DNA from 2 places in the Holtiella tumoricola genome. Region 1 is predicted to be linked to the other one. Evidence: predicted binding sites of a transcription regulator. Region 1 holds the regulator's gene; the other holds the start of a gene.
The links. The regulator HrcA, encoded in region 1, represses chaperone genes, less so after heat shock. The targets are predictions, from matches to a motif close to TGTTAGCACTCNNNNNNNNNGAGTGCTAACA.
Positions count from the first base shown of each region.

Region 1 (5,200 bases):
ATTTAGATGTGGTTTCTTAGGATTACTCCATATGGAGATTATTCAAGAGCGTCTTGAACGTGAATATAACTTAGATCTTGTTACAACAGCGCCTAACGTTATTTATCACGTTTACAAAACAAATGGTGAAAAGCTTGAGCTTTCTAATCCATCTAACTTACCAGACCCATCTAACATTAAGCATATGGAAGAACCGATGGTAAAAGCACAAGTTATTGTACCTTCAGATTATGTAGGGGCTGTTATGGACCTTTGCCAAGAAAGACGTGGTATTTACCATGGTATGGAATATTTAGAAGCAACGCGCGCAGTACTCACTTATGAGCTCCCGCTTAATGAAATTATTTATGACTTCTTTGATGCACTTAAATCAAGAACACGCGGTTATGCATCATTTGATTATGAACTCTCAGGTTATACAGAATCTAAGCTTGTAAAACTTGATATTCTTGTAAATAAAGAAATGGTGGATGCCCTTTCTCTTATTGTGCATGAATCTAATGCCGTTGAAAAAGGGAGAAAGATTGTAGAAAAACTTAAAAAAGAAATTCCAAAACATTTATTTGAAATTCCTATCCAAGCTGCAATTGGAAATAAAGTTATTGCCAGAGAAACAATTAGTGCGATGCGTAAAGACGTACTTGCTAAATGTTATGGTGGAGATATTTCACGTAAACGTAAACTACTAGAGAAACAAAAAGAAGGTAAGAAACGTATGCGCCAAGTTGGTAACGTAGAAGTACCACAAGCAGCGTTCATGAGCGTTTTAAAATTAGACGAATAGAGGACGACTATGAAAATAGGATTGTATGTACACATACCTTTTTGCCATTCTAAATGCTATTACTGTGACTTTTTATCTTTCCCAAAACGTGAGAAAGAAGAAGAGTATATTACAGCGTTGATAGCAGAGATTGCAAATTACGGTAAAGATTTTGCGGGTGTACACACAATAAAAAGTCTATTTATAGGTGGAGGTACCCCAACGGTACTTTCACCTTTTTTATTAGACAAATTGTGTGAAGCCCTACGTAAGCATTTTATATTAGAAGAAGATGTTGAGTGGACAATAGAGGCTAATCCAGGAACTATATTAGAAGAGCATGCTCATGTATTTAAAAAGCATGGTGTGAATCGTGTAAGCTTAGGACTACAAGCTGCACAAAATAACTTATTAAAGAGTATAGGGCGTATTCATACTTATGAAGAGTGGGAGCAAAGTATTGAAAGGTTGAAAAAGGTAGGGATTACTAATCTGAATACAGATATTATGTTTAGCTTACCAGATCAAACATTAGAAAATTGGAAAGAAACCCTACAAAAAGTGGTTAATCTTGGATTACCACATTTATCAGCCTATTCACTTATCATAGAAGACGGAACTGTATTTGGTGATCGTTATGAACAAGGTACTTTAAAAGAAGTAGAAGAAGAATTAGACAGAAGCTTCTATGAATATGTAAAAGGTTATTTAAAAGAGAAGGGGTATCATCAATACGAACTTTCAAACTGGTCAAAAGCTGGTTATGAATGTGAGCATAATAAAGTTTATTGGAATTGTGAACCCTATTTAGGTATTGGACTAGGTGCCCATAGTTATATGATGCACGAGAGATTTAGTAATACAACAGACTTTAAAGATTATCTAGCTGCACAAGGTGACACAAATAAAATTATTGTTGCAAGAGAAAAGATTACAAAAAAAATGGCTATGGAAGAATTTATGTTTTTAGGATTAAGACTATGTGTAGGAATAAGTACACAAGAATTCCAGCAACGCTTTAAGTATTCAATTTTTGATATCTATGGGAAACAGCTGGATGAATGGATGAAGAAAGGACTATTGGTTCATAATAACGATAGACTTTATTTAACAGAACAAGGTAAAGATATATCCAATCAAATCTTCGCCTCATTCCTATTAGATGAAGAAGTAGAGTAGTGCATATTATATACAAAAAACGTTATCAAATTGTTCAAAATATGTTTAAAGAATCTTATTGACATATCACCTAAAGAGTGATATCTTAAATCTATAGTTAGCACTCAAGTTTAGTGAGTGCTAACAATGCAAAAGGAAGTGATATCATGGATATAAATGAAAGAAAGCGAAAGATTCTTGAAGCCATTGTTCATGATTATATACAAACAGGGGATCCAGTAGGTTCTAGAACCATATCTAAGAAATATGACTTAGGTGTAAGTTCTGCAACGATTCGTAATGATATGGCCGATCTTGAAGATTTAGGCTTAATCATGCAACCACATACTTCCGCTGGGCGTATACCTTCAGACAAGGGCTACAGACTTTATGTAGATAATTTAATGCAGTGTCCTGATATTGCACCTGATGTACAACAATTTATTGCAGAGGTGATCAATAATAAGTTTGACAAGATAGACAAATTATTAGAGGAAACTGCGAAGCTTATTTCGGCAGTTACACACTATGCAACTATTGCTTCCCCACCAACGATTAACCAAACAAAGATTAAACATCTGCAGTTGGTACCCGTAGATGACAGAAGTGTTGCACTCGTTGTTGTAACCGACACAAACATTGTTAGACATTATGTTATTCGTACTAAGAAGTTAATAGATTATTCACTTTGCGGTATCTTAACAAATATTATTAATGAGAGCTTAATTGGTACTTCACTAGATGAACTAAGTGTTGATAAACTACGCATCCTAGAAGAGCGTATGTTTGGCTATAAAGATATCTCAGTTGATTTAATGAATGCCATTATTGATACATTAGAAATGGAAGATGTACCAAACATTTTTACAAGAGGTATGACGAATATTTTAAGCTTCCAAGAGTTTAATGACATTGAAAAGGCTAAAAAACTTCTAGAAGTGCTTGAACAAAAACCATATCTTGTAAAGATGTTAAAAGCTAAACCAACAAAAGAAGTCAGTATTAGTATTGGTGAGGAAAATGGCCTAGAACCTATGAGTGAATGTAGTGTTATTACAACAAGCTATGATATAGGTGAGTATAACTTAGGAACAATAGGTATTATTGGTCCAAAGCGTATGAACTATGGGCAGGTTGTATCATTACTTGATCATATTTCTTACCATATTCAAAATATGCTCATTGAAGCAAAAGAGTAGAGAGAGAAAGGATGCTGATTCATGGAAGATAAAGAAATGCAAACATCCACTATGCAAGATGAAACAGTAGAAACAACAAACGAAGAAAATGTAGTTGAAGAAACTACTGGCACTTGTGAAGGGGAAGTTGTAGAAGAAACAGAAGAAAAACCAAAAGCGGATGAAAACTTAGAAAGACTCCAAAGACTAATGGCAGAGTTTGATAACTACCGCAAACGTACAGAAAAAGAAAAACAAAATATTTATGACTTAGCAGTAAGCTCTACACTTACAGAACTTTTAGGTACAGTTGATAATTTAGAACGTGCGCTTAAACAAGAAAGTGAAGATAAATCTTTCTATGAGGGCGTATCTATGATTTATAAACAACTTATAAGTTCACTTGAAAAGTTACATGTAACACCAATTGAAGCAGCAGGTGAAACATTTAATCCAGATTATCATAATGCAGTTTTACACATAGAAGATGATAGTTTAGGTGAAAATATCGTTGCTGAAGAACTTCAAAAAGGTTATTTATATAAAGAAAAAGTTATTCGCTACAGTATGGTAAAAGTAGCTAATTAATCGTAAATAGAAATTAGGAGGAAAGTAAAATGGGTAAAATTATTGGTATTGACTTAGGAACAACAAACTCTTGTGTGGCAGTAATGGAAGGTGGAAAACCAGTTGTTATTGTAAATGCAGACGGAAATAGAACAACACCTTCAGTTGTAGGTTTCACAAAAACAGGTGAAAGACTTGTAGGGGATGTAGCAAAACGTCAAGCAATTACAAATCATGATCGTACAGTAGCATCTATTAAACGCCATATGGGTACTAACCATAGAGTAACAATCGATGGTAAAGATTACTCACCACAAGAAATTTCAGCAATTACACTTCAAAAACTTAAATCAGATGCAGAAAGCTATTTAGGTGAAGCAGTAACAGAAGCTGTTATTACAGTTCCTGCATACTTCTCAGATAGCCAAAGACAAGCAACAAAAGATGCTGGTCGTATTGCAGGTCTTGATGTAAAACGTATCATCAATGAACCAACAGCAGCAGCTTTAGCATATGGTCTTGAAAATGAACAAGAACAAAAAATTATGGTATATGACCTTGGTGGTGGTACATTCGACGTATCTATCATCGAAATCGGTGACGGTGTTATCGAAGTATTAGCAACAAGTGGAGATAACCACTTAGGTGGAGATGACTTCGACCAACGTATTATCAACTACTTAGTAGAAGAATTCAAAAAACAAGAAGGCGAAGACTTATCAGCTGATAAAATGGCTATGCAACGTTTAAAAGAAGCAGCTGAAACAGCTAAAAAAGAACTTTCTTCAAAATCAACAGCGAATATCTTAATTCCATTCATCTGTGCAGCAGGTAAAAACTTAGATGTAACACTTACACGTGCTAAATTTGATGAACTTACAAGTGATCTTGTAGAACGTACAATGGGACCAGTAAGAACAGCACTTAACGATGCAGGTCTTAATGCATCTGAACTTGATAAAGTATTATTAGTAGGTGGTTCAACACGTATTCCAGCTGTTCAAGAAGCTGTTAAACGTATTACAGGAAAAGAACCATTCAAAGGTATTAACCCAGATGAATGTGTTGCAGTTGGAGCAGGTATTCAAGGTGGTAAACTTTCAGGTGAAGCAGGGGTAGGCGATATCCTTCTTCTTGACGTAACACCACTTTCATTAGGTATTGAAACATTAGGTGGGGTAGCGACAGTTCTTATTCCAAGAAATACAACAATCCCAACAAAGAAAAGCCAAGTATTCTCAACAGCAGCAGATAACCAACCAGCAGTTGATATCCATGTTGTTCAAGGTGAAAGACCAATGGCTAACCAAAACAAAACTTTAGGTAACTTCAAATTAGATGGTATTATGCCAGCTCCACGTGGTATTCCACAAATCGAAGTTGGATTTGATATCGATGCTAATGGTATTGTTAAAGTTTCTGCTAAAGACCTTGGTACTGGTAAAGAACAACACATCACAATCACTGCAAGTACAAACTTAAGTGATGATGAAATCAACAAAGCAGTTGCTGAAGCTGAACAATATGCAGCTGA
Region 1 covers NZ_JAQIFT010000068.1:13,345-18,544, reverse strand. Annotated here, with positions in the region: gene lepA (translation elongation factor 4) at 1-784, shown strand, start outside; gene hemW (radical SAM family heme chaperone HemW) at 794-1,942, shown strand; gene hrcA (heat-inducible transcriptional repressor HrcA) at 2,089-3,120, shown strand; gene grpE (nucleotide exchange factor GrpE) at 3,142-3,687, shown strand; gene dnaK (molecular chaperone DnaK) at 3,717-5,200, shown strand, end outside.

Region 2 (5,200 bases), on a different contig from region 1:
CCAGCTAGCTTCTGAATACCGCGAGGAAGGGCATCTTGTGAGTTTTTCCATGGAGCAGATGCATTACGGTAGTCGTTTTTGTCGATAAACCAACCAATTTCATCTTCAATACGCTTAAGATTTTCTTTCATCATTTTTTTACTTGTTTCTAAGAAGAATGTTTTATTTTCTCCTTTTAATTGTGAAGGTGCCATTTCAAGAAGCATAGTGAAATGCTCTAGACACATCCCCTTACTATTTAAGAAGAGTGCTTTAAACTCATCGTTCGTTTGTAAAAGGTGGAAGAAAGTTTCCATATAACGTGTAAAGTTACGGTCAATACGTTCACAAATATAGCAACTATCTAATTGTTTGTGTAAAGAATCTGTAGTAGGTGAAGAAGCTGGCGTTGAACGTTTCATACGTTCAAAGAAACCAGGGCTTGGCAGCTCAGTGCTACTAAGAAGCTTATCTAAATCTTTTTCGAGCTTTTGATAATGAGTGTGCAAAATAAAAGCTAGACCTAAACGGTTACCATAGTCATAAAGTTTTTTATAATGGTCTTTGCAAAAGCCTAGGTGATCTGTTTCAGCACGTATATCATCTTCCATATAAGAGGCACCTAGAGTAAAGCTAATGGCATCTTGTTCAAGAGTACGATGAATAAAGCAAAAAGGGCACTCATCATGAGCAGTAAAAGCATCTGTTAGAGGTATGGTATAAAGGTTATCTTTCATAAAGGTCTCCTATCATAGTATAATAAACAGAGTTTGAGTAAAGTAAGTATATTAATCTGCTCTAGAACTCAACTCTATATGGTATTTAGGGTATAGCCCTATTATAACATATTGAATAGACTTATTAAGAATATTAAAGTCAAATTTAAAAAAGATTATTTTGGATAAAAGAGTAGTAAATGGTAATAATATGAAAAGTATTTTCAAGCATTTTACTGAAGGATGTGAGTCGATGGTAAGTAATCTAATAGTAGAACAAGTAGAGTGTTTTGATATTGGACAGATATTAGAAAGTGGACAGGTTTTTAGGTTTGAACAAATTAATGAAAATAGTTATATCCTTATAGCTAAGCAAAAGCGCATTAAGTTAGTTCAGCAGCCAGGTAGTAATAATCTTATGATCCATCATACAACAGTAGGTGAGTTTGATGAGATTTGGAAAGCATACTTTGATTTAGATACGGATTATAAAGGAATAAGTAAAACGTTATCTGATAAGGATGCTTATATGAAAGCCGCGATAGAATTTGGTTACGGTGTCCGTATATTAAAACAAGATCCTTGGGAAATGCTTATCTCATTTATCATTTCTCAAAATAAAGCAATTCCTCATATCAAGCAATGTATTGCTAACATTACAGAACGCTATGGTGATGAGATTGGTTATGACCATGATACTGATAAGACTTACTATACCTTTCCAACACCAGAGCAACTTTTAAGAGCTACAGAGGAAGAACTTAGAGAATGTAAGGTAGGATTTAGAGCACCTTATATTGTAGATGCTTGCAAGAAAGTAACAAGTGGTGAAGTAGATCTTAATGAACTCTATATCTTATCTGCTAGTGAGGCAAAAGAGAAGCTTATGCAAATTAAGGGAGTGGGACCTAAGGTATCCGATTGTATTTTACTTTTTGCCTACAGTAAAATGGATTTGTTCCCTACAGATGTATGGATTAAGCGTGTTATAGAAGGTATGTACTTTGAAGGGAAGGAAATTTCTTTAAAGGCGATTCAAACTTTTGCAAGAGAGTACTATGGTGACTTAGCAGGCTATGCACAACAGTATCTCTTCTTCTATGGTAGAGAGAACAACTTATATAAATAAGTAATGAGATAGCTTAATCATATATGTAAATATAGAATAAGGTCTACGCTTTCTAATAAAAGTAGATTTTTATTCAAAACCTAGCAGAATACCTATGTTTTTACAGAAGTTATATCTATTAAAAATAGATATAAACATAAAAAATTCACGAAAGAATAAGAGAATTAAAGGAAGCCATAGTAAGAATGAAAAATTGTAGTAAATAAATTAGAAAATAATTAAATTTAGACTTGCAATCTTTGAGAGAATGGCATAATATTATAGATGTAATTAGCACTCTAGATAGGTGAGTGCTAACAATTAAAAAATCATATACTTTATCTATAGAAGGAGGGTATTTTTATGAATTTAAGACCATTAGGCGACAGAGTCGTACTTAAACATTTAGAGGCTGAAGAAAAAACTCAATCAGGTATTATCTTAACAGGTGCCGCTAAAGAAAAACCACAAGAAGCTGAAGTTATTGCAGTAGGTCCAGGTGGAATCGTGGACGGTGAAAAAGTTGAAATGCAAGTAAAAGTAGGCGACAAAGTTATCTATTCAAAATACGCTGGCACAGATGTAACTTTAGATAAAGAAGAGTATATTATCGTTAAACAAAGCGATATCTTAGCAATCGTTGAATAATTAATCTTTATTATATAGAAAGAGCACAGGGAGGTACTAAAAATGGCAAAACAAATTCGTTTTGGAATGGAAGCAAGACAATCACTTCAATCAGGTGTAGATCAATTAGCGAACGCAGTAAAAGTAACACTTGGACCAAAAGGTCGTAACGTTGTATTAGATAAAACATATGGTACTCCACTTATTACAAATGATGGTGTATCTATTGCTAAAGAAATTGAGTTAGAAGACCCATTTGAAAACATTGGTGCACAACTTGTAAAAGAAGTTGCAACAAAAACAAATGACGTTGCTGGTGATGGTACAACAACAGCTACAGTACTTGCTCAAGCAATGATTACAGAAGGTCTTAAAAATATTACAGCTGGTGCAAACCCAATCATTATTCGTCGTGGTATGCAACAAGCTACAGCAAAAGCTGTAGAAGCTATCAAAGGTATGAGCCAAACAGTAAATAGCAAAACACATATTGCAAGAGTTGCTGCAATCTCTGCTGGTGATGATGAAGTAGGTAACTTAATTGCTGATGCTATGGAAAAAGTATCAAATGATGGTGTTATCACAGTAGAAGAATCAAAAACTATGACAACAGAACTTGATGTTGTAGAAGGTATGCAATTCGACCGTGGATACTTATCTGCTTACATGGTTACAGATACAGAAAAAATGGAAGCTGTAATGGAAAATCCATACATCCTTATTACAGATAAGAAAATCACAAACATCCAAGAAATTTTACCAGTTCTTGAACAAATCGTTCAATCAGGAGCAAAACTTCTTATCATTGCAGAAGATGTAGAAGGTGAAGCACTTGCTACATTAGTAGTAAACAAACTTCGTGGAACATTCAACTGTGTAGCTGTTAAAGCTCCAGGTTTTGGTGATAGAAGAAAAGAAATGCTTCAAGATATTGCAACACTTACAGGTGGTACAGTAATTTCTGAAGAAGTAGGTCTTGATCTTAAAGATGCTACAGTAGCACAACTTGGACGTGCTGCAAGCGTTAAAATTACAAAAGAAAATACAGTAATCGTAGATGGTGCTGGAAATAAAGAAGAAATCACTAATAGAGTAGGTCTTATCCGTCGTCAAATCGAAGAAACAACTTCAGATTTCGATCGTGAAAAACTTCAAGAACGCCTTGCTAAACTTGCAGGCGGTGTAGCAGTTATTAAAGTTGGTGCTGCAACAGAAACAGAAATGAAAGAAAGAAAACTTCGTATTGAAGATGCTCTTGCAGCTACACGTGCAGCTGTAGAAGAAGGTATCATTGCAGGTGGTGGTAGCACATACATCCACATCATTAAAGCAGTAGAACCACTTCTTGAAGAAACAACAGGTGATGAAAAAACTGGTGTACGTATTATCTTAAAAGCACTTGAATCACCACTTCGTCAAATCGTTGCAAATGCAGGTCTTGAAGCAGCTGTAATCATTGACAAAGTTAAAGCTTCAGAAGTAGGTGTTGGTTTCAATGCCCTTACAGAAGAATATGTTAATATGATCGATGGTGGTATCATTGACCCAACTAAAGTAACAAGAAGTGCACTTCAAAATGCAACATCTGTAGCAGCTACATTCCTTACAACAGAATGTATCGTTGCAGATATCAAATCTGATGAACCAGCTATGCCAGCAGGTGGCGGAATGCCAGGCATGGGCGGAATGGGTATGATGTAATAAAAGTAAAAGGACTGTATAATACAGTCCTTTTTTTGTGCAATCATTTAGATTAGAGAATGAGTAATTGTATAAATGATTCAGAAGTGATACCATGTGGTAAAGAAATGTTTACTATAAAATATATCTTAGGACGAATTGAGAGATAGCAAAATTATATTAGTAATATAATAAGGGGGAAGATAAAATGGTAGAATTAAGAGTATTTACACCAGATAAAGTAATAGGTGGAGATACCTATGAAATAGCCTATGCACATTCTTATCCTAAGCAACATTGGTCAAAAGACTCTTTATATTTTGCAGATGAAGAAGATGGAATAGGTGTACTTAGCCCGTATTTTGATGATATTTTTAAAGTGTATGCGTACTATGGTGATCAAAAGATAACTCTTTTAGAATGGCAAGAAATTGAGAAAAGATGTAGAGCAGATTATGAGGATAATGCATCAGTAGATAAATTCTTTACAACGATTACAGAGTGGATAGAGAAAGGGAATAGAGGGGCCGAATATTTTTGGATATTAGGAATCTGAATAAAGTGATTAATAATCACAAGTAATATCATATAAGATGAGTCTAAATTATATACAATACAGCAAAGAGGAGGGATGACATGAAAGAATTGGATATTAGGCAAATGGTGAAGTATATTGATGAACATATAACCGACCATATTTCTTTAACAAATGTTGCTCAGCATGTTAATTATTCACCTTATTATTGTTCAGTATGTTTTAAGGAGAGCATAGGAACTTCCATAAAAAGTTATATTTTAAAAAAGAGATTGCAATATGCTGCAGAATCCTTATGTAATACCAATTTAAGAATTATAGATATTGCATATCAATATGGCTACTCCTCTCAAGAAGCATTCTCAAGAGCGTTTTCAACTTTTTATGGCATCTCACCTTATGAATATAGACAAAAAAGAAGACCTATTTCTAGATACTATTCTAAGTATGTTGGAACTAATCCAGATGAAGGGATGAAAGAAAAAATGATCACTACTTATGTAATTGATAAACTTCAAGAAGACGTAGAGGCAAAGTACTCTAGTAAGGTATTAC
Region 2 covers NZ_JAQIFT010000025.1:15,171-20,370, forward strand. Annotated here, with positions in the region: gene PBV87_RS06025 (DUF6062 family protein) at 1-716, opposite strand, end outside; gene PBV87_RS06030 (DNA-3-methyladenine glycosylase family protein) at 877-1,824, shown strand; gene groES (co-chaperone GroES) at 2,167-2,451, shown strand; gene groL (chaperonin GroEL) at 2,494-4,131, shown strand; gene PBV87_RS06045 (hypothetical protein) at 4,319-4,666, shown strand; gene PBV87_RS06050 (helix-turn-helix transcriptional regulator) at 4,747-5,200, shown strand, end outside.
Region 2: a site for HrcA is predicted at 2,093-2,123, ahead of groES (co-chaperone GroES). Genes of this name have one in related genera too.